DNA from 4 places in the Ensifer sp. SL37 genome. Region 3 is predicted to be linked to each of the others. Evidence: riboswitches for the same ligand, from Rfam matches in the RefSeq annotation. Region 3 holds a riboswitch; each other region holds the start of a gene.
The links. A riboswitch is a leader RNA that binds a small molecule or an ion and turns the genes downstream of it on or off. The one in region 3 is predicted to bind cobalamin.

Region 1 (7,320 bases), on a different contig from region 3:
TAGGTCACCGCATAGGCGATCGGGATCTGGTCGGCAAAGGTCTTGGCCTGCTCCGGCGTCAGCCCGAGCGAATTGATCTGGTCGGTCGCAACCCCGATTGCAGCCGAGATCGTCTGCGAGCCGGCATACATGCCGGCGCCATAGCCGAGCGGCAGCCCGGCAATCAGCGCGCAGAGATAGGGAACGACGAGGCACAGCACCAGCACGGAGAGCGCAAAGGCGATCTGTTTCGGTCCATCGGTGCTCAAGCCCCGCACGAATTGCGGCCCGACGCCGTAGCCGACGGCGAAGAGGAAAATCAAAAACAGGGTGGATTTCAGGTCGCCGGAAACCTGGATACCCAGCTGTCCGATGAGAACGCCCGCAAGCAGCGTGGCGGTGACATTTCCAAGGTTGAACCCCGCGACCTTGATCGGACCGATGAGGAAGCCGATGCCGAGGGCGAGGAAGACGGCGACAGGCGGATAGGTCCGAAGCGTGTCGACGAAGAAATCAATGGGATTCACTGATGCTATTCCCCTCTGAAAGTTGAGTTGCCGTCACTTCATTTCGGGATCTGCGCGGCTAAGTTGAGCTTGTTTCCGAGGCTTGTCGATGCCCAATCTTAATCCCGGCAATTGTCGCTTCGGTCGTCGAAATTCTCAACGGGCATAGGGTTACGTGAGCGTAACGTATGTTACATTTCAGCGTTTTTGCTTGGGGTTGGGGATCGAGGCCGCCGCGATGTGTCGGTCGCATTCGATCGCAAGACCGCGGCACTGGCCCGGATCGCGATGGCACTTCAACTCTGGTGTTGTAATTCGTAACGTTATCTCCCAACGTGAAGCATGAGGCGTTTTCTCTTGGTTATGCTTGGAAAAGTTGCTGGGCACGGAACGGCGCGTCTTGCTGCTTGCGATAGGGGCGGCAGAACTTCGAGGGCTTGAGAAAAAAGCGGTGTCGTCTCCGCAAGGCGGCCGGTTCGTAAGGTGACGAGGAGGGGAAGCAATGATGGACGAGGTTATCCGAAGGCTCGGCGCACTTGGCGTTGAGCTCCCGACGCCGCCGAGGCCGCTCGGCGCCTACCGCGCGGTGATCGAGGCGGGTGAGATGCTTCATGTTTCGATGCAGGGGCCATTGCTGGACGGGCGCTTCGTGCATACGGGGCTGCTCGGGCGCGATGTGACCATCGACGAGGGGCGCAAGGCCGCAGAGTTGGCAGTGCTCAACGCGCTGGCGCAGATCCATGAGCATCTCGGCCGTTTCGAGCGTATTCGCCAGATCGTCCGGCTGGAGGGACATGTCGCCTGCACTGAGGATTTCCTGGAGCACCCGAAGGTCCTCGACGGTGCTTCCGAGCTTCTGGCGGCCGCCTTTGGCGAAAGGGCTGGCCATGTTCGCTCCGTCTGCGGCGTGCGCAACCTGCCGGGCAACGCCTCTGTCGCGGTGACGCTGACGGCCGAACTCTTGCCGCCGGAGTTCTGAGGTAGCACGGCACGTCTTTTAGCGGAAAGGTGGTCGCTATCGCGGGCGTCGGATTGTGTCCGGCGCCCAATTTTCGGCTTGCGCTACGTAATGTTATTTTATAACAAATCTCGCATGACGAAACGCCGCATGTTGATAGATCCCTCCCGCCTGTGTCGTGCGGTTGTCTCATCCGCCGATTCATGCGAGGAAGGCGTTGATGGTGCTGCGTCCGCGACAATGCGGAAGCGGCTGAAAAGGGAACACGGAACGGACGACCCTGATGGGGCCGAGACCGTGGCTGCCCCCGCAACTGTGAGCGGAAAGCGCATTCACACCATGTCACTGGTCGAAGACCGGGAAGACGTGGATGCGCCACGACCCGCGAGCCAGGAGACCTGCCATCGAACCGATCAACCACAACGGACGGGGTGTTCCGATGGAAAAGAACTGGCTTTCATACGACGGTTTTCCGTCCTCTTGCCGTTTCGCCATCTCTTGCCGTCAGTCCGGCGGAGGGCAGGAATGGCTGAGCCGAATTTCCGACAGCACAAGATAACGGTCTGCACCGATTGCCGCTTCACCGGCGGCCCATGCGTGCCCGGTGCCGAGCTGATCAAGCGGCTCAACCTGAGCATCGCAGCGCTCGGCGCACCGCTCGATCGCGACTTCTCGATCGCCGGAACGGTCTGCATGGCGGCCTGCACGCGGCCCTGCACCATCGCCTTCCAGGCAACGGGGAAGGCGACCTATCTCTTCGGCGACGTCTCGCCGGAAGAGGACATCGACGATCTCGTGCGCTTTGCCACAACCTATGCCGAGCGTGGCGATGGCATGACGCGGGCGGCGGAACGGCCGCGCGGGCTGAAAGGCAAGACGCTTGCCCGCATTCCCGCGGCGATGCTCGTCTCCGAAGATCTTGGCGGGCACTTCCAATGAGGTCGCGCAGAGGAACGAACCCATGAGCTGCAACGCGACGGGTGCAGCCCTCACGGTCGAGGGCCTTCGCTGGGGGCCGCGTTCGGGCCTGACGCTGGTCAACGACATCGGCTTTGCGATCGCGGCCGGCAGCCGGCTTGCGATCCTCGGGCCGAATGGCGCCGGCAAAACCTCGCTTCTGCGCTGCCTCTACCGGGCGGTGCAGCCGAATGCCGGCCGTGTTTCGGTCGATGGCGTCGATCTCTGGTCGATCTCGGCCCGCGAGGCGGCAAGGACAATCGCCGTCGTCTTGCAGGAGATGCCCGGCGATTTTCCCTTCAGCGTGCGCGACGTCGTGATGATGGGACGCATTCCGCGGCGGGAGGGCTTGAGCGGCTGGAACGATTTCGACCGCCAGCGGGTGCAGCATGCGCTCGCGCATCTCGATCTTGCCCATCTTGCCGGTCGCCAGTTCTCGACGCTTTCGGGCGGTGAGAAGCAGCGGGTGCTGATCGCCCGCGCGCTGGCACAGGAACCGCGCATCATCATCCTCGACGAGCCGACGAACCATCTCGACATCCGCCACCAGCTCGAAATCCTCGAGCTCTTGCAGACGCTGAAACTGACAATCGTCTCGACGCTGCACGACATCAATCTCGCCGCCGAGTTTGCGACAGATGTCGCGATCTTGACCGCCGGGCGGCTGACGGCCTTCGGCCCGCCCGAAGAGGTGCTCAGCCCCGGCGAGCTTTCGGCCGCCTTCGGCGTCACCGCCACCGTTCACAATGCCGCTGCCGGCGGCGCCCGCTTTTCCTTTTCACTTCCTCGACAGGGATCGATTTCATGAAGATCAATATTGCCCCATTTTCCCTTCTTTTCGTGCTTGCCGCCGCCACGCCGGCGCTGGCCTATCCGGTCACCGTCAAGAGCTGCAACCGCGAGGTGACCTTCGACGCGGCGCCGAAGCGCGCGATCGCCAACGACGTCAACCTGGTGGAGATGATGCTGGCGCTGAGGCTCCAGGACCGCATGGTCGGCTATACCGGCGTCTCCGGCTGGAAGACGCTGGACGAGAAGCTGCGCGAAGGCGTCAAGGAACTGCCGGAGCTTTCGGAGAAATATCCGACCAAGGAAGTGCTGCTCAACGCCGATGCCGATTTCCTCTTTGCCGGCTGGAACTACGGCATGAAGGTCGGCGGCGAGGTCACGCCCGAGACATTGGCGCCCTTCAAGATCGGCGTCTACGAGCTGACCGAATCCTGCATCCACGTGATGGCCAAGCAGAAGCCTGATATGAACGACATGTTCGTCGATCTTCTCAATCTCGGCCGCATCTTCGGCGTCGATGACCTTGCCCCCAAGTTTTATCCAGTTTTGAGTTTGCTCCAGCGGTTTTGGGTTGCTGTATTGGGGGCGGTAGCGGCGGGTTGCGGTGCGGAGCCATTCCGGCTGCGCAGCACCGCATCACGTCGCGGGTTGATTGTCTGAGCGAACTCGGCAGGTGTCATCCAGCCGAGTCCAGAGTGTGGTCGATGATCGTTGTAATCGCTGCGCCAGTTTGAAAGCGCCGATCGAGCATGGGCCAGTGACGAGAAGAGCGTCTCATTCAAGAGCTCGTCGCGCAGCCGCCCATTGAAGCTTTCGATGAAGGCGTTCTGGATCGGCTTGCCCGGCGCGATGTAGTGCCAATCCGCCTTGCTCCGATCCGTCCATTGCAGGATCGCGTTACTGGTGAACTCACTGCCATTGTCGCTGACGATCATCTTCGGCTTGCCTCGTCCCTCGATGATCCGATCCAGCTCACGGGCGACCCGCAGGCCGGAGAGCGACGTGTCGGCGACGAGAGCCAGGCATTCCCTGGTGCAATCGTCGACGACCGTCAGAATCCGGAACCTGCGGCCATCGGTGAGTTGATCCGACACGAAGTCCAGTGACCAGCGATCATTGGCGGCAAGCGGGATCAGCATCGGTGCTCGTGTGCCTATCGCTCGTTTCCGACCGCCGCGCTTGCGCACCGTCAGCTTCTCTTCCCGATAGAGCCGGAAGAGCCGCTTGTGGTTCACAAGGTGACCCTCACGCCTGAGCAGCACATGAAGGCGTCGATATCCAAAGCGGCGGCGTTCATGCGCCAGCGCCTTCATCCGCTCGCGAAGGTCATGGTCATCGCTGCGCCTGGTTTCGTAACGGATCATCATCCGGCAAAAGCCGATGGCTTTACACGCCCGCCGTTCGCTCATCTGGTGGTGATCCATCAGATGAGCGACAGCTTTCCGCCTTGCTGCGGGCGTCACCACTTCTTTCCCAAAAGGTCTTTCAAGGCCGCATTGTCGAGCATCGCATCTGCCAGGAGCCGTTTCAGCTTCGTGTTCTCGTCTTCCAGCGTCTTCAGCCGCTTGGCTTCGGATACGTCCATGCCGCCGAATTTGGCCTTCCATTTATAGATGCTGGCATCGCTGACGCCGTGCTTGCGGCAAAGCTCCGAGACGGGCGTGCCAGCCTCGTGCTCCTTCAAAATGACGATGATCTGTTCGTCTGTGAAACGGTTGCGCTTCATTCCCTGGTCCTCTCAATGGGCCAGAGCTTACTTCAAAATGGATTATTTCAACGGGGCAAGGTCATCGAGGATCGCGCCGAGACGCTGGTTGACGGCTATCGCCGCCAGCTTGCCGAGATCACCAAGGCGAACGCCGGCAAGGCTAACCCGACGCGGGTCTTCGTCTATGATTCCGGCGAAGAGAAGCCGTTTACTTCCGGCCGCTTCGGCATTCCGACGGCGATGATCGAGGCCGCCGGCGGCGCCAACATCATGGACGACGTGGAAAAGAGCTGGGTGGAAATCTCCTGGGAACCGGTGATCGAGCGCAACCCGGAAGTGGTGGTCATCGTCAACTACGGCGAGGTGAAGGCCGAGGACAAGATCGCCTTCATGAAGAACAATGCAGCCTTCAAGAATGTCGATGCCGTCAAGAACGATCGCTTCGTCGTGCTCGATTATGTCGAAGCGACGCCAGGCCCGCGCAACATCGACGCCATTGCCAGGCTTGCCAAGGCCTTTCAGGGCGAGGGCCTGTAAGCGATGCTGGCTGAGGATGCGTCGCCTGGTCCCGTCGCCGTTTCACGCCTAGCGCCGGCACGGGCGCTGAAGGCGGGTGCCGGTCTCATGACGGCGCTTTTGCTGCTGGCCTTGACCGTCACGGCCGGCGTATCGCTCGGCTCGGCGCCGATCCCGGTTGCGACCGTCTGGTCGATCATCGCCAGCAAGATTTCTCCGGGCAGCGTCGAGGCTTTCTGGTCGGCGGGGCGCGAGAGCATCGTCTGGGACGTGCGCCTGCCGCGCGTCATGCTGGCGGGCCTCGTCGGCGCCGGGCTGGGGCTGACTGGCGCCGTGCTGCAGGCGGTCACGCGCAATCCACTTGCCGATCCGCATCTGCTCGGCGTTTCCTCCGGCGGCGCGCTCGGCGCGATCGTGGCGCTGCTGCACACCGGCATGATCCTCGGTCTTGCCACGGTGCCGCTCTTTGCCTTTGCCGGCGCGCTGCTCGCAACCGTGCTCGTCGCCTTCGTCTCCCGCGTGCTCGGGAGCAGCGCCGACCGTCTCGTGCTGGCCGGCGTCGCGGTCGCCTTCGTCTTGACATCCGTCGGCAACCTCATGATTTTCCTTGGGGACCCGAGGGCGAACCATACGGTCATCTTCTGGATGCTCGGCGGTCTTGGCCTGGCGCAATGGTCGCAGCTCGTCTATCCCGGCGTGGTGCTTTTCGCCTCCCTCGGCTGGCTGATGATCCGGGCGCGCGAAATCAATGCGCTCGCCATGGGCGACGAAACCGCGATGACGCTCGGCATTCCCGTGCGCCGCTTCCGGCTGACGCTGTTCGTCGTCACCGCACTTCTGACCGGGGTGATGGTCGCCTTTTCCGGCGCGATCGGTTTCGTCGGGCTGATGGTGCCGCATTTCGTGCGGCTTCTGGCCGGCAGCGACAACGTGCGGGTCATTCCGCTCTCGGCCTTCTTCGGGGCGCTGACGCTCATCCTTGCGGATCTGGCGGCCCGCGTCATCATGGCGCCGGAGGACATGCCGATCGGCGTCGTCACCGGGCTCGTCGGCGGCATCGCCTTCATTGCCATCCTGAAGCGACGCGCGTAAGGCGGGTAGGAACACGTTATGGACAAGGGCCGGTTCCGGCCTATGTGTTAGCGCAGCCGAGGGATCGACGATTGGCCCGCATGTGAGGAGCATATGGCGAACGAAGCTGACATCTGCACGCCGCAGGACGTTCTGAATTTCTGGTTTGGCGAACTCACCTATGACGACTGGTTCGGGACGAGCCACGAACTCGACCAGGCCTGTATCAGCCGCTTCCAGGCGTCGCACCTGGCGCTGGCCCGTGGTGTCGACGAGATCTGGCGCGCGAGCCCGGAAAACCGGCTGGCGGCGATCGTGCTTTTGGACCAGATGCCGCGCAACATGTTTCGCGGCACGCCGCTCGCCTTTGCCACCGATTGCCTGGCACTGCACGAGGCCAAGCTCGCCGTTGGCGCCGGTGCCGACATGGCGATCAAGCCGGAATGGCGCGCCTTCGTCTATCTGCCCTTCGAGCATTCGGAAAACCTTACCGACCAGACCATGTCGGTGAAGCTCTTTACCGAGCTCGGCGATGCCGATTATCTCGACTATGCCATCCGGCACCGCGAGGTGATCGAGCAGTTCGGTCGTTTCCCGCATCGCAACGCCTTCCTGGCGCGGCCCTCGACGGAGGCCGAACTTGCCTATCTGGCGCAGCCCGGCGCCGGTTTTTAACGGGAAAGCGGGCGCTGACGGGGATTTATCGCCGTTCTTTGCATCTTTCCGCCGTCTTTCGTATTCACATCGAAACGTGAAGACGGCCGGAGCGATTCCGGACCACGGTCTCAATCTGCAAGGATCATGAAATTGCGTTCTGTCGGAAAACTGCCCGCCAT
Region 2 (7,320 bases), on a different contig from region 3:
ACAACATAGGCATCGTCGTCGAAGACCTCGAAGAGACGGTCGATTTCTTCCGCGAACTTGGCCTTGAGCTCGAAGGGCGGGCGACGATCGACGGGGAATGGGCCGGGCGTGTCACCGGGCTCGGCGATCAGCATGTCGAAATTGCCATGATGCGCACGCCGGATGGCCACAGCAGGCTCGAGCTTTCCCGTTTCCTCGCGCCACCGGTCGTCGCCGATCACCGGACTGCCCCGGTCAATGCGCTTGGCTACCTCCGCGTCATGTTCGCGGTCGACGACGTCGACGAGACGGTTGAGCGGCTCCGCAAACGCGGCGCGCAGTTGGTCGGCGAAGTGGTCCAGTATAAGGACGCCTATCGGCTTTGCTATATCCGCGGTCCCGAGGGGCTGCTCATCGGGCTCGCCCAAGAACTTTAGCCACTGCAGGACAAGTTTTCGCCAGGCACGGCGCGATCATCGGCCAGGCCCATCGCTCGCAGCTATGGCGGCCTCATGTGATCCCAGGCGAAGAAGGGCCAGGAGCGGAAGCGCCCGGCCCTGCCTACCCTTTAACTATAGGGCGAATAGCACTGGCGGCGCGGGCCGCCATAGGGCTGATAGGTATTGTCGTAGGCCCGGTATGAGCGGTAGCGGTCGTAGCACCACTGCACATGGCGGCTGCCATAGACGGGGGCAGGACGCGTGTAGCGCGGCGGCTGGGCGATCGCTCCACCGATAATCACTCCGGTGCCGAAGGCTGCCATCGGATACCACCAGCCATTGTAGTAGCGATAGCCAGGGCGGCGGTAGTTATAACCGCGGTAGCCGTTGTAGTAGTAATAGCCGCCACGACGCTCCATGCCCGGTCGGCGATACTGGACGTTCTGTGCATCGCTCTGCCGCTCAAGGCGCGGCGGTGTCGGCGTGAAGGCCTGCGACGGGGCGGCCGACGTCGCCAGCACAGCCACCGCAACGGCCACGGAAAACCACCGGCTCATCCCGGAATTGAGAACGTTCTTCATAAAATCCCTCCATCACCGAACGCATTTTGCGCGGCCCGGTTTCGGGTTGCCGCGGCATTTCAACCTTTCCATGATTTCACCCGGACCGAGGCCGATACGGGGATGTCCCTCAGCCGGGAAATCCGAAATCGACCGATAACGCGTAAGTCACCGGTTTTGTTCCATCTTCCGCCTCCTGCGGGATCAGGTGGCGGGGCCAGCACCCGTTGCTGCAGCAAGGCATTGCCGCATCGTCGACCAACGCCTTCCCGGCTGATCGTCAGATCGCGAACATGAAAGCAATTGCTTATATACAGCCACAGGTCGGTATACATTCGCGCGTCGCTCCCGCACAGTCCGCTCGGGGGCTGGGATTTACGATGCGTTAACGATACTGTCGGCAATCTCAGAGAATGGCAAAGCGGTGTATCTCCACGACAGGGATGATTCTGCGCCTCGCGACCTTCATCGGTCTGGCTTTCGCGGCGGCGATCGCACGCGCCGGTGAACTGGAACCCTGGAAGACCAAGTCGAATGCCATCATCGTCGACGCCTATGAGATGAACAGCATCGACTGGGAAACGATGCTTGGCGACAAGCGCGTTTCCGGTTTCATCGCCAAAGCCTCCGACGGCCTGCCCGAAAGCTTCTCCTGCACCGGCGACCACAACGGCGACACCTTCAACCACTGCAAGACCATGTGGCGCAAATACGCCGTCAGCCGCGAGCTCTACCAGACCCGCCGGATGATTGCCCGTTCGCACGGGCTGCTGTGGGGTGCCTACCATCTTGCCCGCCCGGGCAATCCCGTCGACCAGGCGAACCATTTCCTCGATTACGCCGATCCGCGCGACGACGAGCTGATGGTGCTCGATCTCGAGGGCATCGATCCGGACAAGTACATGTCGCTGGAGGACGCCGCCATCTTCGCCGGGCACATCAAGACCCGGACCGGGCGCTACCCGATCCTCTATACCAACCACATCACCGCCAAATACATCGCCGCGCACCGGGCCAAACACCGGCTGCTGTCGCGCCTGCCGCTCTGGTACGCCCGTTACAAACCGGATATCCGCCAGGTTTTCCCGATGGGCAACTGGGACAGTTACGCGCTGTGGCAGTTCTCCTCGGGCATCAACTGCGGCAAGCGCCGCTGCCCCTACCGCGTGCCGGGAACGCTTGACGACATCGACGTGAATGTGGCGGCAATGTCGCCGCTGGCGCTGAAAGCGATCTGGGCACAGGGCGTCTTGCTGCCGGAAAAGCCACTGCCACTGATGCTCGTCGCCCAAGCCGAGCGAGGAACGGGCATGCTGGCGGTGGCAAGGGCGACTGCGATGTTTACCGAGCCGCTGCTCGTGAGCCGCGCTGACGCTACGAGTGGCGCCGGCAGCGGTGTCGACATGCTGGTGACCGGCTCGATCGATTTCGCCCGCCAGGAACATGCCCTGCAGGTGGCGATCGCCGGCAATGATGCCGCCCAGGGCGCCTGCTCCAAGACGGGGGCCGGCACCGACGCCCCGGCAAGCATGTCCGCCAATCCGATCCCCTGCAACGCGCCCTAAAGCCTGTCGCGTGAAAAGCATTCACGCGACAGGCATTAAGCGCTTGTTGTTATGCATGTCGTTGTCGCAAAACCGCTGTACACTTTTTCACGATATGCGTCAGCGCCTTCAGGCTTCGATCTGGACATCGCCAAGCGGTCGCGAGCAGCAGGCAAGGATGTAGCCCTCATCGATCTCGTCGTCCAGAATGCCGCCATTGTGGCTCATATCCACCTCGCCTGAGACCTTCATCACCCGGCAGGTGCCGCAGATGCCGCCTTCGCAGGCAGCGCCGATGCGCACGCCGTTGGCGCGCGCCGCCTGCAGGATCGTCTGGCCGGGCTTGGCCTCGATCTCCTTGCCGCTCATGGTGAAGGCGATCTTGGCGGCCTGGACCTCGCCCTCGTCGGCGGCGCCGGCGCGCACGGCAATCTCTTCCGCGGCGGGTGCCGCCGCCGGCTGGAAGCTCTCCTCGTGGTAGCGGCCCATGTCGAAACCGGCCGATTTCAGCATCTCGCGCACGCCGCGCATGAACGGTTCGGGGCCGCAGCAGAAAACGGTGCGGTCCATGAAATCGGGCGCAAGCAGCGGCAGCTTGGCGCCATCAATGCGGCCGCGAAGCCCGTGCCAGCCGTGGCGTGCCTCATGTCCCTCGACGATGAAGCCGAGGTTCAGCCCGGACATCTGCGTCGCCAGAACCTCCAGCTCCGAGCGGAACAGCAGATCGTCCGGCCGACGCGCGCAGGAGATGAAGGTCACATCCGTTTCCGGCACGCAGTCCGCCATCCAGCGCGTCATCGACATCATCGGCGTGATGCCGGAGCCGGCCGAGATGAACAGGTACTTGTCGCCGGGATGGCGGACGAAACTGAAATCGCCGAGCGGGCCAAAGGCGCGGAGTTTCATTCCGGGCTTCAGGTGCTCGAACATCCAGCGGGTGCCGATGCTGTCTGACTGCGCCTTGACGGTCACGGCGATCGACAGCGGCCGCGAGGGCGTCGACGACAGGGTGTAGGTGCGCATCACTGGCTCGTCGGCGACGGGCAGTTCGAGGGTCACGAATTGCCCGGGCAGATAGCGAAACCAGGCGGGCTTTTCGGCCCGGAAGGTGAAGGTCATGACATCGGCGGTCTCGACGACCGCGGATGTGCATTCGAGCATCTGCTGCCGGTCGATCCAGACATGCAGCGCGTCGAAATGGTGAAACGAAGAGGCCATCTGCATGTCAGGCGACCCTTGAAAGCGGAGCCGCGTCGCCGGCAAGGCGCTGCTCCATGAACTTGCAGTACCACTCGACGAACTGCATCACGCCACCCTCGTGCTCGGGCGAATAGGGACCGGGCTCATAGGCCGGTGAGCGGATGCCGAAGGCATTTTCCTCGACGATCTGACGGTCCTGGTCGTTGGTCTCGGTCCAGACATGCGTCAGTTCTTCTAGATTGTAGTCGACGCCTTCGACCGCATCCTTGTTGACGAGCCACTTCGTCGTCACCTGCGTCAGTTCGGGCCCGAGCGGCAGCACCCGGAAGGTGATGGCGTGGTCGGCGAGCACATGGTTCCAGGTGGTGGGATAGTGGAACATCAAGAGCGTGCCGATCTGGCTCTGGGAGACGTCGGCGGACAGGGCCCGCCTGACGGCGCGGGCGCCCGACATGGTGTAGCTTTCGGCATTGTCGACAAGCGGCATGCGGGCGGCGCGGAACTGACCGGTCGGCGACATCTTAAATTCGCTCGGCAGGCCCTCGGCCTCGCACTTCGCCCAATGTTCGGCGATCACAGGATCATCCTTGGCGCCCTGCACCCCGGTCGCCGTCGGCGCCTCAGGATAGGTGCGGCAGAGTTCCGGATGATTGGCGGCGCAATGGTAGCATTCGCGGTTGTTTTCCCAGACGAGCTTCCAGTTGCCCTTCTCGATGATGGTGCTTTCGAACGCGACCTTGGTTTCGCCGAGCCGATGCGGCGCGAGATAGGGCAAGGCCATGTCGCGGAACGCCGTGAAATCCATCGGCTTTTCCGACAGGTTGATGAAGATGTAGCCGCCGACCGTTTCGCAATGGATCGGCTTCAGACTGTGGGCGGCCTTGTCGAAATCCTCTCCCATCTGCCGGGCGAAGAGCAGCGAGCCATCGAGTTCGTAGGTCCACTGGTGATAGGGACAGACAAGCTTTGCCGACGAGCCTTTCGCCTGCGTGCAGACGCGCGAGCCGCGGTGGCGGCAGGAATTGTGCAGCGCCCGGATGGCGCCCTGGCGGTCGCGGGTGATGACAACGGGGTAGTCGCCGACCTGGACGGTGAAGTAATTGCCGGCCCGCGGGATCTCGCAGTCATGGCCGATGAACAGCCAATCCTTGTACCAGATGTTTTCCAGATCCTGCCTGTAGTAGTCGGGATCGATGTAAAAGGCCCGGTCGAGGCTGTAGCCGTCCCGCCTGCCCTTCAGCTTTCGAAGCATATCGTTTCTGGTGTCCATGTCCTGTCCTCATGCGCCATGTTTCGGAGAGGCAGGACAGGAACCCGCACGGGCGCACACCCATGCGTTTGAGGCTCCGATCCGGCTGCCCGCCGCAACCCGTTACGGTTATGTCCGTCAAGGCTGGTTTCCGGGCTCAGGAGCCGTCCTTTCGGACCTGCCCGGCGCCTTCCCGGACGAACCGTCCAGTGGCCTTTGCCGAGGCTTTCGCTCCACCACCGTTGCGGGGGCAGCGCCGGGATTTGACCGGCTTCCCAATTCTCCATCTTCCCTTCGAAGACGGCACCTTGAGTAAGGATATGTAATCGCGGAAGTCGCCTTGGCAGCTGCCCGATAGCGACATCCAATTCCAGAATGACGACACGGAAAAAACCGCCACAAAAGGCCACCGTCTTAGAATTTTTACATTGCAAACATATAGATAGATCACATCTTGGGCATTTGCCGACTTTTGCGGCGCGGTCGGCGCAGATGCGGGAGGGTTTCGCCCGTTTGCGACATCGCGTCAGATAGAGAACGCTAATGATGCAGCCAGGGGGAAATCATTCATTAACCATGAGCCGCTAGCCTAGCCGGCGGACGAGAGAGGTCCTGCAGGCAGGCAGATGGCGCGCTGACGATCATGGCAAAGTTGAGATACTACGACGCGGCAGCCGAAAAGCTGCCGACAATCCCGCCGAAGGTGGCGGTTCATACCGAATTCCTGCGCACGGGCCGGATCAACCGCAGGCAATGGTTGCCGAGCGAACGCAGGTATTTGAGCTATGAGGAAGTCGCAGACAGGACGGGCAAGAAGCTCAGCACCGCCGGCGACACGACCCATAAGCGGATCAACGGGTTCCACACCTCGATCCAGTTCCCGAAGATGATCTTCCACCGCACTCTCGTCGGCCGGCCGCATCTCGGCTACTGTCACGTGACGGCGGCGCGTACGCCGGTTACTCCCTCCAAGGACATCACCTGGTCCTTCTACTTCGCCAACTTCTTCTGCAACCTGGGCGACGAGACGCATTTTTTCGAGAGTATCCAGCCCGGCTATTCACGCATGTACTTCGCCGTCGCCATCGAACCGGGCGCCGAAGCCGGGCAAATGGTCATCAACCGCAACTTTCGTGACAACGGGCTGCTGTTTCGCACGGATGATCCCAAGGTCGCGCTGAAAAACGTACTGATGCTTGGCGCCAAGGATGACGCGTTGCGTCGCATCATTCGCAGCCTCTGAGCCGAACCGGTTCCTTCAAAGAAAATCGTTCTGTTTTTCCGGTGCGTCCGTTAAGGAAGCGTCGGAAAGGAAACGGCATGGCTGAGATCATCGACACGGATAGAGAACCGGACCGCGCGATCGCGCGCGCCTGCGCCGTTCTTGCCGAAGGCGAGCCGGTCGCGATTCCGACCGAGACCGTCTACGGCCTTGCCGCCGATGCTACCAATCCCGATGCGATCAGTCGCATCTACGAGATGAAGGGGCGCCCGCGCTTCAATCCGCTGATCGCGCATGTTTCCGACATGGCGATGGCCGAAGCCCATGTGCATTTCGATCCGATTTCGAGGCAGCTGGCCGAAGCCTTCTGGCCCGGCCCGCTGACGCTGATCCTTCGGCAGCGCGCCGACAGCACGGTTCATGCGCTGGCGTCCGCCGGCCTCGACACGCTCGGCATCCGCATGCCCGACGGTTTCTCGCGCCGGGTAATCGCTCACTTCGGGCGACCACTGGCCGCGCCCAGTGCCAATACGTCGGGCAAAATCAGCCCGACCAGTGCGGTCCATGTGGAAGCCGATCTCGGCGACAAACTGAAGCTGATCCTCGACGCCGGCCAGGCCCAAATCGGCCTTGAGTCGACGATCATCAAGGTCGACGGCGACGAGATCCGGTTGCTTCGGCCGGGTGGCCTCGATGCCGCCGAGATCGAACGCCTGCTTGGCCGTCCGGTGACCCGGCCGGAGACGGCGGGAGCGACGATCGAGGCGCCGGGCATGCTCGCCTCGCACTACGCGCCCGGCGCTGCCGTCCGGCTCGATGCCGCCGAGGTGCATGCCGGCGAAGCCTTGATCCGTTTCGGCGGCAATCGGATCGCCGGCGAAGAGCAGGCGGCCGTCGTTCTCGATCTCAGCCCGACTGGCAATCTGCGCGAAGCCGCCGCCAATCTCTTCGACTACATGAAGCGGGCGGATGCCAGCGGCGCAGAGACCATCGCCTTCGGGCCGATCCCTTCGGACGGGTTGGGGGAAGCCATCATCGACCGGTTACAACGGGCGGCGGCACCACGAGGGTAAGATAGTGTGCGGCATCTTCTCCGCACCCACCCTCATCGAACGGCACCAATTGC
Region 3 (7,320 bases):
TCGCTGTTGGGCAAGAAACCGAGCAATGTATCAGCGCAGGCCGTCGCCAGTAGTATAGAGCCGTCCACGAACCCGCAACACTGACCACTAAACGGCTCAACTGTTCGAGAGGTGCAACCCGACTTGAGGAACGCTGTGGAACGACTGTGGCCACGCCGGTCGCAATTCAGGCGCCGATCGCCTTCTTCGTTGAAAGATCTAAGCCTCAACGTGGGCTCTGCATTTACCATGCCGAAGATCAGTTTTGAGACTACCGAAATCAAAGCCGGGAATGGAGGGGCAGGTTCATCAAGGGAGAAGCGGACCAGAACCCCCGCGGACATCACGATGGGTCAAACCGCTTCAGCAATCTGTCAAGTAGGCTGTTTTGCAAGCGCAGCTTTTCGGTGAGTTGGCGTCTCAGCTGCCGAACCTCCTCATCGAGAGCGGCAACGGCGTCAGACAACGTCGGTACCCGAGGCACAGCAGATGTCTTTGGGGCGCCCACCGGATCGGCCATACCAACGGGCTCTGCGGCTTTTTTCCTCGCACGCCGCTGCCGGCTTCTTGCGCCTGGTGAACGCTCCGCGGGTGTCGCGACGCGATCCTGATTGGGACGCGAATTTTTGCCCATTTCGTCGACGATCTCAATCGCGACAAATGTGCTCTCTGTCGACACCGGTTCGTGCGAGGTATCGCCAGTCGCGGTCTTGGCCTCAATCGGATCTTCGGGCTTCTCCAGGCCCTTTCTCGACACCAGCAATTCCGTTGGGTTCGACACCTTGGTTTCTGACAGGCTCTCGGGCTCCTTGCCGGCTTGTCTAGGGGAGACCAGGTCTGCCAGATATTTCCAGGGTGACTTCATCGAGCGCCCTCAGTAACGGTCGCATTGGCCTCCATCGGGAGGCCAATCGGCTACCAAAATAGGGGAAGGAGGCCGATCGCCTATTCCAATCGGCCAGCACTAGGGATCAAGCAAGGCCAAGTCGCTTGCGCAGGTCGGCGTTCTCGGCCCGCAGTTTCTCCGCCAGCGTCTTGCGAAGGCGCGCATTCTCTTCTTCGAGTTCAAGCAAGTCAGAAATTTCGTCGGAGAATGCGGCTGCGACTTCGGCGGCTTCCTTCGTCGCCCGCACTCTTCCGGCGACCTTGGTCGCGTTCTTTGGCGTTGGCTTGCCAACTGTCTTGACCGGGGCTACGCCATCAGCTGGCATCGTGGCACTTTTGCGGCTACCTCTTGGCGCCCTTGCAGGACCCGTTTTGGGAGCATCGGTCGTTACGTCCGATCCAACTTTCTTCGACCTAGGGGCTCGGCGCTTTTTCGGCGACGCAATTTCGGCCTCAATCTCGATCTTGTTCTCGTCAGTCATCAGCTGTTCCCTTTTCAACTATCGGTCTTGTTTCCAACGCGCAAAGATCAGAGTCAATGAGGCTTATCGATTAACAACAGCCTCGCTGTCGAAGGGCAACGATACTTTCGACAACGCAAAAAGTGGTGAACTCTGCAAGGGGGTTGTAAGATCGTGGGGCGCGCGCCCACCTTGAAGCAAAACGCCAGACGGACATTGCGGCCTCTACTCTTCCGAGCCTCTTTGGCCTGTCATCACGAACGAATAGGCCGCCGTCACCCCGCCCCTCCGCGGATGAAGCGTTGGTCGCGCGCGCATTTCAAACTGTATTGCTTACAATTCTCACTTCTTAAGAGCGACGGCAGTGCGTCCGACGGACTTGGACACGCGGTCGACCACCAACGAAACCCAACGATCAACACGTCAATTGGCGCTCCCGGAGGAGCATCTCTTCATTCGCCCCGGCGATGATCACCCAACGTTATCTGATCAGGTATTGGTTTCTGGAGGTTTCGCGGCCCTGACTGATCTGGGCCGCGTCCAAAGGCTACGCGCGCTGCCTCAACAGATCGCGGATTTCACCAAGGAGCAGGATGTCCTGCGGTGGCGCGGCGGCCGGCGCCTCGTCTTCCTTCTTCTTCTCGATCGACGCGCGCATGCGGTTCACCGCCTTCACCATCACGAAGATAATCCAGGCAAGGATCAGGAAGTTGATGAGCACGGTGATGAAATTGCCATAGGCAAAGACGGCACCTTGCTGACGGGCAGCGGCGAGAGATGTCGCCGTTACATTCGAAGAGAGCGGCAGGAAATAGTTGGAGAAATCGAAACCTCCGCCGGTCAGCGCTCCGACGATCGGCATCACCAAGTCTTCGACGATCGACGTGACGATCTTGTTGAAGGCGGCGCCAATGATGACACCGACCGCAAGATCTATCACGTTGCCGCGGGCAATAAACTCCTTGAAATCATTCAGCATGCGTCTCTCCGTAATCCCCGTTCAAAAGCTGCTATCGGCGCTCGATACATGGCTGAACCTTGTCCGATGTCACTGCTGTCATCGTCGCGCCCTGGCACCAGAAGCACGTAAAGATCAAGAACCGGCAAGAACACAGGACTTGAATCGCGCCATGCATGCGATGCGTTACATCCATCTATTGCCACGACATCGAGCAACATCCCGATGAACGAAGGACAGTGGAGCACCTGACGCCTTGCTAGCATTGTTTTGAACTAATAATGCAATAAGCACCCGTGACCGGCGGGGAATGCGCCATCTGGTTCAACAAGAATTCCTCTGGCTTTACACCACGCACGGGGTGAAGCACTTCGGCGTTCGAATGCTTAGCCAAGAACCGCTTGCCTACCGCGGCGCCGCCCAAAGTTGCCGTGGGCGGAGTCTAGCGGCTATTGACCCCAACTTCCTCACAGCGCTAAAGACGTGGCACGGAACAGGTTCCGTCGGATCGACGGATGAAAAGGGAACACGGTGAGGACTACCCATCAGGGGCCGAACCCGTGACTGCCCCCCGCAACTGTAACCGCCGAGCTTGCCTCAACGAGCCACTGTGCTTTCCAGCGCGGGAAGGCGAGGCCAAGCGATAACGCGGAAGTCAGGAGACCTGCCTGTTACCGGTCACCCATGCCTGGATACGGGGTTTGTCCAAGGCGCGGCCGTCCGTAGCGGTGACATTGTCAAAACGATGTCGCCGTGGCGCTTGAAGTGCCCGCGGTGCGGTACCGTGGAGGTCATCCTGCCGTGGGGGAAGAGATGAATGTCCGACTGGCGGGGACCTCCCTGCTTGTGCTTGCCTTGGTGCAGCAGGCGCTTGCTGAAGACGAAAAGCCGACGAAACTAGATGCCATCGTCGTCGGGGATGGCCTGACCGACGTCGAACTCAAGAAATCCGGCCGTGCCATCACGGTCATATCCGGCGAACAGATCGAACAGAACCAGATCCGGTTTGTCTCGGATGCGCTCCGGCTTGTCCCCGGGGTCTCCGTGTCGCGGACCGGCACCAATGGCGGCCTGACGCAGGTCCGTATGCGCGGCGCCGAAGGCAACCACGTGCTCGTCATGATTGGCGGCGTCGAGGCCAATGACGACGGGCAGGGCGAGTTCGATTTCGGCAGCCTGATTGCCGACGACATCGAGCGCATAGAGGTCCTGCGCGGCCCGCAAAGCACCTTCTGGGGCGCGAACGCGATGGCCGGTGTGATCAACATCATCACCAAGCGCGGCGAGCGCGGGGCGCCTGTATCGACGGCCCGCACCGAAGTGGGAACCGACGGCACCTGGATGGGGGCGCTCTCAACGCGAGGCGGCGCCGAGAACTACGACTATTCGTTGTCGGGCGCGCTTCGACGGTCGGGCGGCTTCAACATTTCGGACCTCGGCAACGAGGATGACGGCGACCGCAACGGCACGCTCAATGGCAAGTTCAATGTCGACCTCTCACCCGAGACGTCGATCGACGGAACGCTGCGTCACGTCAACCGCCGCACCGACACCGATCCGCAAGACTATGATACGGCTCAGACCTACGACGCCGACGACTACAGCAAGAGCCGCGAATTTTATGGCTCGATCGGCATCACCAACGAGGCGCTTGACGGCGCCCTGACGCAGAAGGCGCGGTTTTCCGGCAACGACATCTACCGGTTCGACCGCACCGAAGCCTCGGGCGATAGTTGGAACGACGGTAACCGCTACAACGCCACCTACCAGGCCTCCTACCGTTTCGAGGATCTGGAAGGCCAGGTGCATCAGTTTACCGGCGGCTATGAATGGCAGCGTGAGATTTTTTCGCCCTCCCACCTGACAGAGACATTCTCGCGCAATTCCCACTCGTTGATAGGCGAGTATCGCGGTGAGTTCCTCGAGCAGTTCTATCTGAACGGCGGGCTTCGGCAGGACTGGAACGACGCCTTTGACGATGCGGTCACCTGGACCATCAGCGGCGCCTGGCAGATCCCGGATATGGACACCCGGCTGCACGCATCGATCGGGACCGCGGTAACCAACCCGACCTTCTACGAGCAGTTCGGCTATTTTCCGGGTCGCTTCATCGGCAATCCAAACCTGAAGCCGGAAGAGAGCCTTGGCTGGGACATCGGCGTCGAAAAGAGCATCTTCGACGGTGGTCTCTTGGTCGACGTCACCTACTTTAACCAGAACCTTAAGAACGAAATCGCCACCGTCCACAATTCAAGCTTCCTTGCAACTCCGGTCAACCGGAACGGCGAGAGCAAGCGGCAGGGTGTGGAGGTGTCGGCGACCGTCGACGTCTTCAACGGCCTCACCTCGACCGCTTCCTACACCTATGTCGATGCGACAGAGCAGGAAAATGCTGGCGGGCAACGGCTGCAGGAAGTGCGCCGCCCCCACCACAGCGGATCGATCGACGCGGCCTATGTTTTTACGACGAACGCGCGCGGGTGTTCGCCGAAGCGGTCTTCAACGGCAAGATGCAGGACGTTGTTTTCGCCACCTTCTTACCGCCGCGCGTCACCCTTGCCGGCTACACGCTGGTCAATGTCGGTGGCAGCTTCAAGGTCAATGACACCGTGGAGGTCTTCGGCCGGATCGACAACCTGTTCGACCGCGACTATCAGGAAGTCTAGGGTCAGGACTCGTTAATTACAGCCAGAAGATGACGGAAGCTGCGATGCAGATTGCTGAAAAGAAGGTGTGGGCGCATCGGTCGTAGCGAGTTGCGATGCGTCTCCAATCCTTGAGTTTGGCGAATAGGTTCTCGACCTTGTGTCTGCGGCGATAGAGAGCTTTGTCGTAGGCGTACGGTTTCGTCCGGCTTTTAGAGGACGGAATGCAGGGCTCGATGCCCCTGGCGAGGAGCTCTTCGCGGAACCAGGTGCTGTCGTAGCCCTTATCGGCGATGAGGCAATCGGCCTTGGGTAACGCGTCGAGCACCATCCGGGCGCCCCTGTGGTCGCTCATCTGACCCTCGGAGAGCAGCATGATGATCGGTCGGCCGTCATCATCGCAAACGGCATGGAGCTTCGAGTTCAGTCCGCCCTTGGTTCGCCCGATACGGCGGGGAACATCCCCTTTTTTAGAAGGCTTGCCGCGGTGCGGTGGGCCTTCAGATGTGTCGCGTCGATCATGATGCGCTCAGGCTGAGGACCTTCGCCGGCCAAAGCGGCGAAAATCCTGTCGAACACGCCGAGCCGGCTCCAGCGAATGAAGCGGTTGTAGAGCGTCTTATGTGGCCCGTACTGCGAAGGTGCATCCTTCCACTGCAGACCATTGCGGATCACATAGACGATACCACTGACAACGCGCTGGTCATCGACACGCGCAACCCCGTGTGAAAGAGGAAAATGTGGAGAGATGCGAGCCATTTGGCGCTCGCTTAGCAGAAACAAATCACCCATCAGAACCTCCTTCAACGGAGACTCTGAATCACATCTCAAACGAAATTAATAGGTCCTGACCCTACGGCTTCAACACGCTGGGCATTACGGCCTTTGCCGGTTTGAAAGCGACCTTCTGATGGTTGTGAGGCGGTGTAAAAAAGGGTTGTGGCTGGTCTCGATGGCTGATGGCGTCCATCCGAGCTAAATACAGCACACCAGAGCGATGGTGGATGTCCGGGGAACAGATCCACCTTGTCGTTCCAGTCCGAGAGTTGAACGGCAAATGCGCCACTTGCTGAAAGCTCAGTCCCACCCACTCCGGTACATGGACGACTATCGGGCAAATTCGGATTTTCATATTACGTTATTATTCAAATTCGTTGCATTCGTGAATGCTCTCAAACGCAACGCTGCTGCCTGCCAAGGCAGCTCTTGGTCAAGGATTCCCCATGACAATCATTTCTCCCAATCCGGGCATTAACTCGTTTTCAGGCACAACACAGCTGGAAATGCCGACTGATGCAGGAGGGGATGGTCCAACGGGCAAGCGCTTGCCCCCTATCGCGGCCAAGCAAAATGCGCTCGTGCAGCCACAGGTTTTTCAAGAGGCGCTGTCGAATATCACTGCAGGGACGACGCAACAGCTTCAGCCTGTAAGAAATCAGGCCGCAAAGCCAACCGCTCCTTCGCAGTCCGCTTCAGAGAGCGCGTCGACGGTTGGTCGCGCGGTCAGTGCATCCTCGCCGGTCCTGTTTGCGATTGCCAAGCTCAACGAAGCAAAGATTGATCCTGCGGGCAAAGCGTCGATCAAGACGGGCACGGACCTTAAGAGCCACGGCTATCAGGCACCCCGTTGGCAAGACCAGCATGCGCAGGTGTCAAACCTCCAGGCGGCGATGGCAGGCAAGCTTGGCGGGCTGGCGCCGCTCGAGGGCGCGTTTCGTGACCATGTAGACGGTTTTTATGGCAATACACAGCGCCGGTCCGAGCTGAACAAGGCTGTTCCAAAGCGTCTTGCCGAGACCGCGCGACAGGATCCCGCTCTCAGCAAGGCAGGGCGCGACGCTGTCTTGGGGCTCGCGTCAAACGACAAGAGCTTCGTCGCCGTCATCCCGGCGATCAACGGATACCCGGCAAAGAACGCCCTGTTTATCTCTGAACGCAGCAATTTCACAGCGAAGGCGCCATCCAAGCATGGCAGCGATAGCGTCGATGCTGGCGGTCAGCCGCTTGGACAAAGGCCAGGCGTCCTGGCGCTCTTTGATGCGAAAGGCAACGTTGCCTACCATGAACTCAACAATCCGGAAGACGCGTTCAACCTCCTGTCAGATCCGCAGGCCGCAAGGCAGTTGCTGCCGCACTTCAGCCAAACGGCACAGTCTGCGCGCACCTCAAGCAACCAGTCCCGCGGCGTTCCGGATGTGTTCGAAGCGTTTGAACAAGGGCGCAAGGGCGAACTTGACAGTTTTGCGTTCGGTATCGAGACGCCGAAACAGGCCAGCGATGCGGGCAGCTACCTGACGGGGTTTGGCGCCTCCTATGGACCCGGGGCCCTGGGAGATGCCCTTGCCGACTACAATCTCCTCATTGCCAAAGAAGATGGCAAGGCGCTGTTGGC
Region 4 (7,320 bases), on a different contig from region 3:
TCGACATCGAAATCGACGCGTCGAGCATCGAGCGCATGGTCGACGTAATCTCGGCGCTCGAGCCGACCTTCGGCGGCATCAACCTTGAAGACATCAAGGCGCCCGAATGTTTCGAGGTGGAGCGGCGCCTGCGTGAAAAGATGCAGATCCCGGTCTTCCACGACGACCAGCACGGAACCGCGATCATCGTCGCCGCCGCCATCCTCAACGGCCTCGAACTCGCCGGCAAGGACATCGCGACCGCCAAGATCGTCACCTCGGGCGCAGGTGCCGCCGCACTCGCCTGTCTCAACCTTCTCGTGACGCTCGGCGCCAAGCGCGAAAACATCTGGGTCCATGACCTCGAAGGCCTCGTCTACAAGGACCGCGAGGTACTGATGGACGAATGGAAGTCCGTCTACGAGCAGGATAGCAGCAACCGCGTGCTTGCCGACAGCATCGGCGGCGCTGACGTCTTCCTCGGCCTTTCGGCCGCCGGCGTCCTGAAGCCGGAACTGCTGGCGCAGATGGCCGAAAAGCCGCTGATCATGGCGCTCGCCAATCCGACGCCGGAAATCATGCCGGAAGCCGCCCGCCAAGCCCGTCCGGACGCGATGATCTGCACCGGCCGCTCGGACTTCCCGAACCAGGTCAACAACGTTCTCTGCTTCCCGCATATCTTCCGCGGCGCGCTCGACTGCGGCGCAAGCACGATCAACGAAGAAATGAAGATGGCGGCCGTACGCGCCATCGCCGGTCTTGCCCGCGAAGAGCCCTCCGATGTTGCCGCCCGCGCCTATTCCGGCGAGACCCCGGTCTTCGGCCCGGACTACCTGATCCCCTCGCCGTTCGATCAGCGCCTTATCCTGCGCATCGCGCCGGCGGTTGCGAAGGCAGCCGAGGAAAGCGGCGTCGCCACCCGTCCGATCCAGGACTATGACGCCTATCTCGACAAGCTGAACCGCTTCGTCTTCCGCTCGGGCTTCATCATGAAGCCGGTCTTTGCCGCCGCCAAGAACGCCCAGAAGAACCGGGTTATCTTTGCCGAAGGCGAAGACGAACGCGTGCTGCGCGCCGCCCAGGTGTTGCTCGAAGAAGGCACGGCCCGCCCGATCCTGATCGGCCGTCCGCAGATCATCGAGACGCGCCTGCGTCGCTATGGCCTGCGCATCCGTCCGGATGTCGATTTCGAGGTGGTCAACCCCGAAGGCGATCCGCGCTACCGGGACTATGTCGAGGACTATTTTGCCCTCGTCGGCCGTCTCGGCGTCATCCCGGAAGCCGCGCGCACGATCGTGCGCACCAACACGACCGTCATCGGCGCGCTCTCGGTCAAGCGCGGCGAAGCCGATGCGTTGATCTGCGGCGTCGAAGGACGCTACAGCAAGCACCTGCGCGACGTATCGCAGATCATCGGCAAGCGCGACGGCGTGCTCGATTTCTCGGCCTTGAGCCTGCTGATCTCGCAGCGCGGCGCAACTTTCTTCACCGACACCTATGTGAGCTACTGCCCGAGCGCCGAAGAGATCGCCCAGACGACGGTCATGGCGGCACAGGAAATCCGCCGCTTCGGCATCACCCCGCGCGCCGCCCTCGTCTCGCATTCGAACTTCGGTTCGCGCGATTCGGAGAGCGCCACCAAGATGCGCGCGGCGCTGCAGCTCGTGCGGGAACTCGCGCCGGATCTCGAGGTCGACGGCGAAATGCACGGCGATGCGGCGATCTCGGAAGCGTTGCGCCAGCGCGTCATGCCGGACAGCAGCCTGTCGAGCGAAGCCAATCTGCTGGTTTTCCCCAATCTCGATGCCGCCAACATCACGCTCGGTGTCGTCAAGACCATGACCGACAGCCTGCATGTCGGCCCGATCCTGCTCGGCTCGGCGCTTCCGGCCCATATCCTGTCGCCGTCCGTCACCTCACGCGGCGTCGTCAACATGGCGGCTCTGGCGGTGGTCGAAGCCAGCCATCCGGGTTGAGATGGCAACGCGGAGATCGCCACCGGTCTTCGCTGCATTCGGGCGCCATGCCGGCGCCGGCAAAACCGTATCCGGATGTCGCGCCTGCTTCAGGCGCGGCATCGCTGGTTTTGCAGATCACCCGCGAATCAGCCCCTGTCACGCGGCCGATCGACGACCACAATCAAGGCGTGCGCAATTGGTCTTATACACCAATCGGGAAAGTTTGCGCTGGACAAAAGGTGAACCTCTAACCATGCTGGGGCCTCGGACGAGATTCGGTGTTGTGGCATGACTGAGCAGCAGGCTGTCCTCGACATGCTGGAAATCCTGGAATGTGGCGGCTGTGTCGAGCCCGCTCATTTCTTCACATTGATGCGTCGAACCTTCCGCATTGCCCATCTTCTCTATCTCGAAGCCGAGCCCTATGCGGACGAGCTCAAGGTTTGCCGGCTGCATCACACCTTTGGCGCCTACGCTGCCGAGATCTACCATGCCCGCAGCCTTCACCGGATCGATCCGATCCTGAAGCTGGCGCTTGGCGGCGTGCGGCCGGTGGAATGGACGATGGCGCGGCATCGCTTCCCGGAATGCGAACCGTTGTTCCAGGCAGCCCAGGAAATCGGCATATCCACTGAGGGCGTCGCCTTGCCATTGCCCTCGCCCGCCGGGCGCATGGCGTTGCTCGCAATCAACGTCAACATGACAGCCGGCGAATGGACGACCTATCGCCGCCATCACCTGCGCGATTTCCAGCTGGCCGCCAATCTCTTCCATGCCGCCATGCTGGAGCACGGCGCCATGGCCGGCAGCATTTCGACCCGAGAGATGCGGTTGACCGGCCGCGAGACCGAGGTCCTGACCTGGGCCGCCGCCGGCAAGAGCTATTGGGAAATCGCCACGATCCTCGGCATTTCCGAGCGCACCGTGCGCTTCTTCATGACCAATGCGCGACGCAAGCTGAATGTCGTTTCCAACACTCAGGCTGTGGCACAGGCCGTACGACACGCTCTGATACCCTCCGTTTGACACCCGACAATACGCCTCCACCGAAACCCCTCGAAATCTAGTGGCAAATATCGCGCATTTGAACTGTCGCTAGCGACAGTTACGCAACCGCCGCGAGCCTGACAGCATCGCCCCATCCCCAAACTCGGATGGAGAAAACGATGATCAGGATCCTGAACGGAAAGACCCGCGCACAACACCCGGCGGCCGTCGACGACATGTTCCGGTTGCGCAAGCGCGTCTTCCACGACTTCCTGAAATGGGACGTGCAGACCGAAGGCGACTGGGAAATCGACAACTACGACCAGGCAAACCCGCTCTACGTCCTGTCCTATGCGCCCGATACCGGCCGGCTGCGCGGCGCGCTTCGCCTCCTACCGACACTCGGCCCAAACATGCTGGACGATACCTTCCCGATCCTGCTTGGCGATAATCCGGAAATCCGCAGCGCTTCGGTCTGGGAATCCAGCCGCTTCTGCATCGAGCCCGAGATCTCGCAGGACCGCGCGTCGAACCAGGTGACGGTCGCGGCCGCCGAACTGATGTGCGGCGTCGGCGAGCTGGGCCTTGCTTCCGGCATCAGCCACATCGTCACGGTGACGGATGTGTTCCTGGAGCGCATGTTCCGGCGCATGGGATGCCCGGGCGAGCGTATCGCCGAACCGCATCGCATCGGCTCCGTTTTCGCGGTTGCCGTCGCCTGGGAAGTAACGCCGGATCTGCTCACGCGGATGAAGGCGGTCGCTGCCATCGAAGGTACCGTGCTCGAACGTCCGATGTCGCTGGAAACCGCCCGCGCCGCCTAAGCGCGTCAGGTGATCTGCGCTGTTAACGCAAACCGTCGCTTGTCGTTGCACGATCAACGACAAGCTCTATGATGGAGGCGAAACAGGAATGCCGCTGGCAGCCACCCGCAGAAGGTCGGCGCCGACCTGGCAACAGGAAGAGACTTTCGCCCGTGTTCACGCGCATGAAACACGTCGCTGCGGCCCTTGTGCCTCTGGTTCTGATCGGTGCCGGCCCGTCACTGGCATCGACGGCCTGCGACCGACTGAACGCGCGGCTCGCGCAACTGCCTGACTACGTCGCCAGCAATGCCGATGCGCGCGACTACGCAAGCGCGATCTCGCGGCAGAATATCGAGCTGCGGCGGGCAAAGAACGACCGCCGCCGCGCGGGTTGCGGTGGCGGCAACGCCATTGGCTTCGACGGCGGCGACCCCGACACCTGCTACGGCCTCAACAGCCTGATCGCCGAGATGGAAGACAATCTGCGCATGCTGAAGTCCGAGCGCGAGCAGATCGTCGCCGGCGGCAGCGACGACAGCCGGCGCCGCATCCTCGCCGCGCTGGAGATCAACGGTTGCTATGGTGACCGCGAGGAGTTCGCAAGCGTGGAACCGGACGTGCCGGAAAGCCACCGCAACATCGTTGCCGACCTGCCGCCGGAAGACGCCTACGGCCCGATGCTCGGCCGAGGCGAAGACGGCTACGCACCGCAGGAGCGCTACTATAGCGGCACGCTCAGAACCATGTGCGTGCGTACCTGCGACGGCGCCTTTTTCCCGGTTTCTTCAGATGCGACGCCGGCCGATTTCCCGCGCGACGAGCAGGCCTGTCGGGCGCGCTGTCCGGGGGCTGAGACCGAGCTCTATTTTCACGACCTCAACACGGAAGAGAGCGACAAGATGGTCTCGGCCGTGACCGGCCGTCCCTATACCGAAATGCCCAACGCCTTTGCCTATCGCACCCGCGCTGTCGGAAAACCCGGCCAGTGCGGCTGCCAGATACCCCAGACCGCCTCGACCACACCGAAGGCAAACGGAACGAAGATCGGTGACGACCAGTCGTCGATCATCGTCATCGAGACCAAGAAGCCGGAAGCGGCGAGCAATACCGCCAAGGCGCCGGCCGAAGAGCGGCCTTATGATCCGTCGAAGAACAAGGTTCGCGTCGTCGGCCCGACCTACCTGCCGCAGGAAGAAACCGCCATCGACCTCAAGCATCCGAAGGGACCGGCCTATCAGCCGGTCCAGAATTGATCGGACGAGGCCTTACGCCTTCTCCTTGCTGCGTCCCCATCCGTCTTCGAAAACCAGCTCGTCGAGCGGCAGGCGCTGGCGCCAGCCCTTCACGGCGAGTTCCGGCTGCTGATAGAGGCGATCGACATAGCCGAGGCAGAGCCAGGCAACGATCTCGATATGATCTGGGATGCCGAGAATCGCCTTGATCTCGGCCTCGTGGAAAATGCTCACCCAGCCGACGCCCACCCCTTCGGCCCGCGCAGCAAGCCAGAGGTTTTGCACGGCGCAGACGGTGGAATAGACGTCCATCTGCGGATTGTGGGTGCGCCCGAGTACGACGGCACCGCCGCGCGTGCGGTCGCAGGTGACACAGATGCTGAGCGGCGCCTTGCGGATGCCTTCCAGCTTCAGCGCACGGTACTTGGCCTGTTGTTCCGCCTCGAACATCAGCGCGGCCTCGTCATTGGCGCGGCGAAACGCCTGCCAGACGCGCTCACGCGTTTCTTCCGCCCGCACCAGCACGAAGTTCCACGGCTGCATGAAGCCCACGGACGGGGCGCTGTGCGCAGCGGCCAGCAGGCGCAAGATCAGATCATCCGGCAATGGCGCGGGCAGGAATTCATCGCGCACGTCGCGACGTGTCGAGATGGCACGGTAGACGGCCTCCCGCTCTGGCAGCGAAAAGGCACCGGCAGCCGCAAGGCCGCCTTTCGGTTCAGTCAGCATCGTTCGATCCCCAACAATGCGAAAACCTCCCGCCGTCCACGCGGGGTTCGGTCTATCTCGCCAGGCCGGTCTTCTGACTTCGGTTCAACCGATCACCTCGCCTTCCCAGATCGATTGAAGATCCAGTGGCAAAACCTTGAATCAATTCAAGGCTCTCTTAGACGCGATCGTCCCCGTCACAGCGTTGGGCACGTTCCGGAATGACACCGGATTCCCGATTCTCCCGCTCTCGCGGGCACCTGACGACGGCACTAAGTGCACAGCCGTTTGAGAAAGACAAGCGGCGCCAACCCGGTCGAGACATGGCGCGCCACTTTCCGCCGGCTACTTTCGAGCTTAGTCGTTTGCCTCCGCCTCAAAGCGGAGCGACCGGATGCGGCGAACCGTCATAGGCGCCCCAGACCGACTGATCGAAGCAAATCACCGATCCGGTCATCAGCCCGGACTCGGCCGACGACAGATAGGCGCAGGCCCGCGCCACTTCGGCCGGATCGACGAGCCGACCGAAAGGCTGGCCGGCCGCCGCCTTTTCGAGCCAATCGGCAGCCGCGCCATGAAACTCGCGCTGGATGCGGTCTTCGCCTTCGGACGCCATCCAGCCGATATTCAGCCCGTTGACGCGAATGCGGTTGCGAAGAAGCGCATAAGCCGTGTTTTTGGTCAGCGTTTCGAGGGCGCCTTTCGACGAACAATAGGCGGCAATGAACGGCTGGCCGGCCATCGCCGACATCGAGCCGATGTTGACGATCGTGCCCTCGGTCTTCTCCCGCCGCATGATCTTCACCGCCTCCTGCATCAGGAAGAACGGCGCGCGCACATTGATCGCGAACATGCGGTCGAAGAGTTCGGGCGTGGTATCGAGGATCGTGCCACGGTCGGTAATAGCTGCGGCGTTGACCAGCGCATCGACCCGGCCGAATTCCGCGTCGCAAGCGGCGACCACCTTGCGGGCGTCCTCTACTTTTTCCAGATCGGCCTCGACATAGACGACTTTCGCGCCACTTGCCTTGCCGATCTGCTCGGCCTTCGCCCGCCCCTTGGCGGCGTTGCGGCCGCAGATGACGATGCCTTCAGCGCCGCGTTCGGCGAAAAGGCCAGCAATCGTCGCGCCCAGTCCCTGCGTACCACCGGTGACGATGGCGATCTTGCCTTGCAATTGTCCACTCATCGAATTCCTCCCTCGGAAATGATCGTTTGAAACGGCTGCGGCTCCCGGCTGAAACACACCGGGAGCCTGTCAAATTGTAACTCGCTCGTCAGCTCAGCTTGCGCTTCGCCTGCGCCTCCAGCACCGAGAGAAACTCTTGTTCGCCCGTCCCCGCAGTGAGAGCCTCGCGCATCAACTGCGCCTGCGTCTTCGGCGCCAACCCGCCGAGTGGCGGATCCCGGTCGAGATTGGTGGGGAACGAATAGCCTTCGGCACAGGAGGAGATCGCGTTGGCCGCTTCCGCCTGCGTCAGCGTCCCGCCCGCCAGCAAGGCCCGCAAGGCCGGATAGAGCGTCGCGCTCATGGTCAGTCGGTCAACGGTTTCCATTGCGCGACCGAAGGCCGAAGATACCTGCAGCAGGTTGGCCACGCGGCGGATATCCCGGGAGCGGTTGGTGCCGGCGGCATGGAAGAGCGCCGGG

Region 1: it holds a riboswitch for cobalamin, as region 3 does, so the genes downstream of both, OVA00_RS27615 (DUF1636 family protein) here and OVA00_RS09960 (TonB-dependent receptor plug domain-containing protein) in region 3, are expected to answer to the same signal.
Region 2: it holds a riboswitch for cobalamin, as region 3 does, so the genes downstream of both, OVA00_RS14990 (aromatic ring-hydroxylating oxygenase subunit alpha) here and OVA00_RS09960 (TonB-dependent receptor plug domain-containing protein) in region 3, are expected to answer to the same signal.
Region 4: it holds a riboswitch for cobalamin, as region 3 does, so the genes downstream of both, bluB (5,6-dimethylbenzimidazole synthase) here and OVA00_RS09960 (TonB-dependent receptor plug domain-containing protein) in region 3, are expected to answer to the same signal.

The regions. Positions count from the first base shown of each region.
Region 1 covers NZ_JAPPRN010000006.1:3,169,633-3,176,952, forward strand. Annotated here, with positions in the region: gene aspT (aspartate-alanine antiporter) at 1-506, opposite strand, end outside; gene OVA00_RS27610 (RidA family protein) at 988-1,464, shown strand; cobalamin riboswitch at 1,648-1,863, shown strand; gene OVA00_RS27615 (DUF1636 family protein) at 1,969-2,382, shown strand; gene OVA00_RS27620 (ABC transporter ATP-binding protein) at 2,405-3,208, shown strand; partial or broken gene OVA00_RS27625 (ABC transporter substrate-binding protein) at 3,205-3,717, shown strand; one part of gene OVA00_RS27630 (IS3 family transposase) at 3,726-4,666, opposite strand; one part of gene OVA00_RS27630 (IS3 family transposase) at 4,666-4,915, opposite strand; gene OVA00_RS27635 (ABC transporter substrate-binding protein) at 4,931-5,434, shown strand; gene OVA00_RS27640 (FecCD family ABC transporter permease) at 5,522-6,505, shown strand; gene OVA00_RS27645 (DUF924 family protein) at 6,599-7,159, shown strand; gene OVA00_RS27650 (mechanosensitive ion channel family protein) at 7,286-7,320, shown strand, end outside.
Region 2 covers NZ_JAPPRN010000006.1:568,174-575,493, forward strand. Annotated here, with positions in the region: gene OVA00_RS14970 (VOC family protein) at 1-416, shown strand, start outside; gene OVA00_RS14975 (BA14K family protein) at 548-976, opposite strand; partial or broken gene OVA00_RS14980 (glycoside hydrolase family 25 protein) at 1,393-2,403, shown strand; gene OVA00_RS14985 (hybrid-cluster NAD(P)-dependent oxidoreductase) at 2,653-3,747, opposite strand; gene OVA00_RS14990 (aromatic ring-hydroxylating oxygenase subunit alpha) at 3,749-4,993, opposite strand; cobalamin riboswitch at 5,098-5,298, opposite strand; gene OVA00_RS14995 (DUF6656 family protein) at 5,616-6,215, shown strand; gene OVA00_RS15000 (L-threonylcarbamoyladenylate synthase) at 6,293-7,267, shown strand.
Region 3 covers NZ_JAPPRN010000002.1:431,542-438,861, reverse strand. Annotated here, with positions in the region: gene OVA00_RS09975 (hypothetical protein) at 323-844, opposite strand; gene OVA00_RS09970 (SyrB-like regulator) at 951-1,346, opposite strand; gene mscL (large conductance mechanosensitive channel protein MscL) at 1,873-2,304, opposite strand; cobalamin riboswitch at 2,762-2,969, shown strand; gene OVA00_RS09960 (TonB-dependent receptor plug domain-containing protein) at 3,097-4,965, shown strand; one part of gene OVA00_RS09955 (IS5 family transposase) at 4,966-5,387, opposite strand; one part of gene OVA00_RS09955 (IS5 family transposase) at 5,387-5,720, opposite strand; gene OVA00_RS09950 (hypothetical protein) at 6,152-7,320, shown strand, end outside.
Region 4 covers NZ_JAPPRN010000006.1:3,411,340-3,418,659, reverse strand. Annotated here, with positions in the region: gene OVA00_RS28870 (NADP-dependent malic enzyme) at 1-1,955, shown strand, start outside; gene OVA00_RS28865 (helix-turn-helix transcriptional regulator) at 2,226-2,963, shown strand; gene OVA00_RS28860 (acyl-homoserine-lactone synthase) at 3,104-3,748, shown strand; gene OVA00_RS28855 (DUF2865 domain-containing protein) at 3,913-4,983, shown strand; gene bluB (5,6-dimethylbenzimidazole synthase) at 4,996-5,691, opposite strand; cobalamin riboswitch at 5,738-5,949, opposite strand; gene OVA00_RS28845 (SDR family oxidoreductase) at 6,047-6,859, opposite strand; gene OVA00_RS28840 (phytanoyl-CoA dioxygenase family protein) at 6,948-7,320, opposite strand, start outside.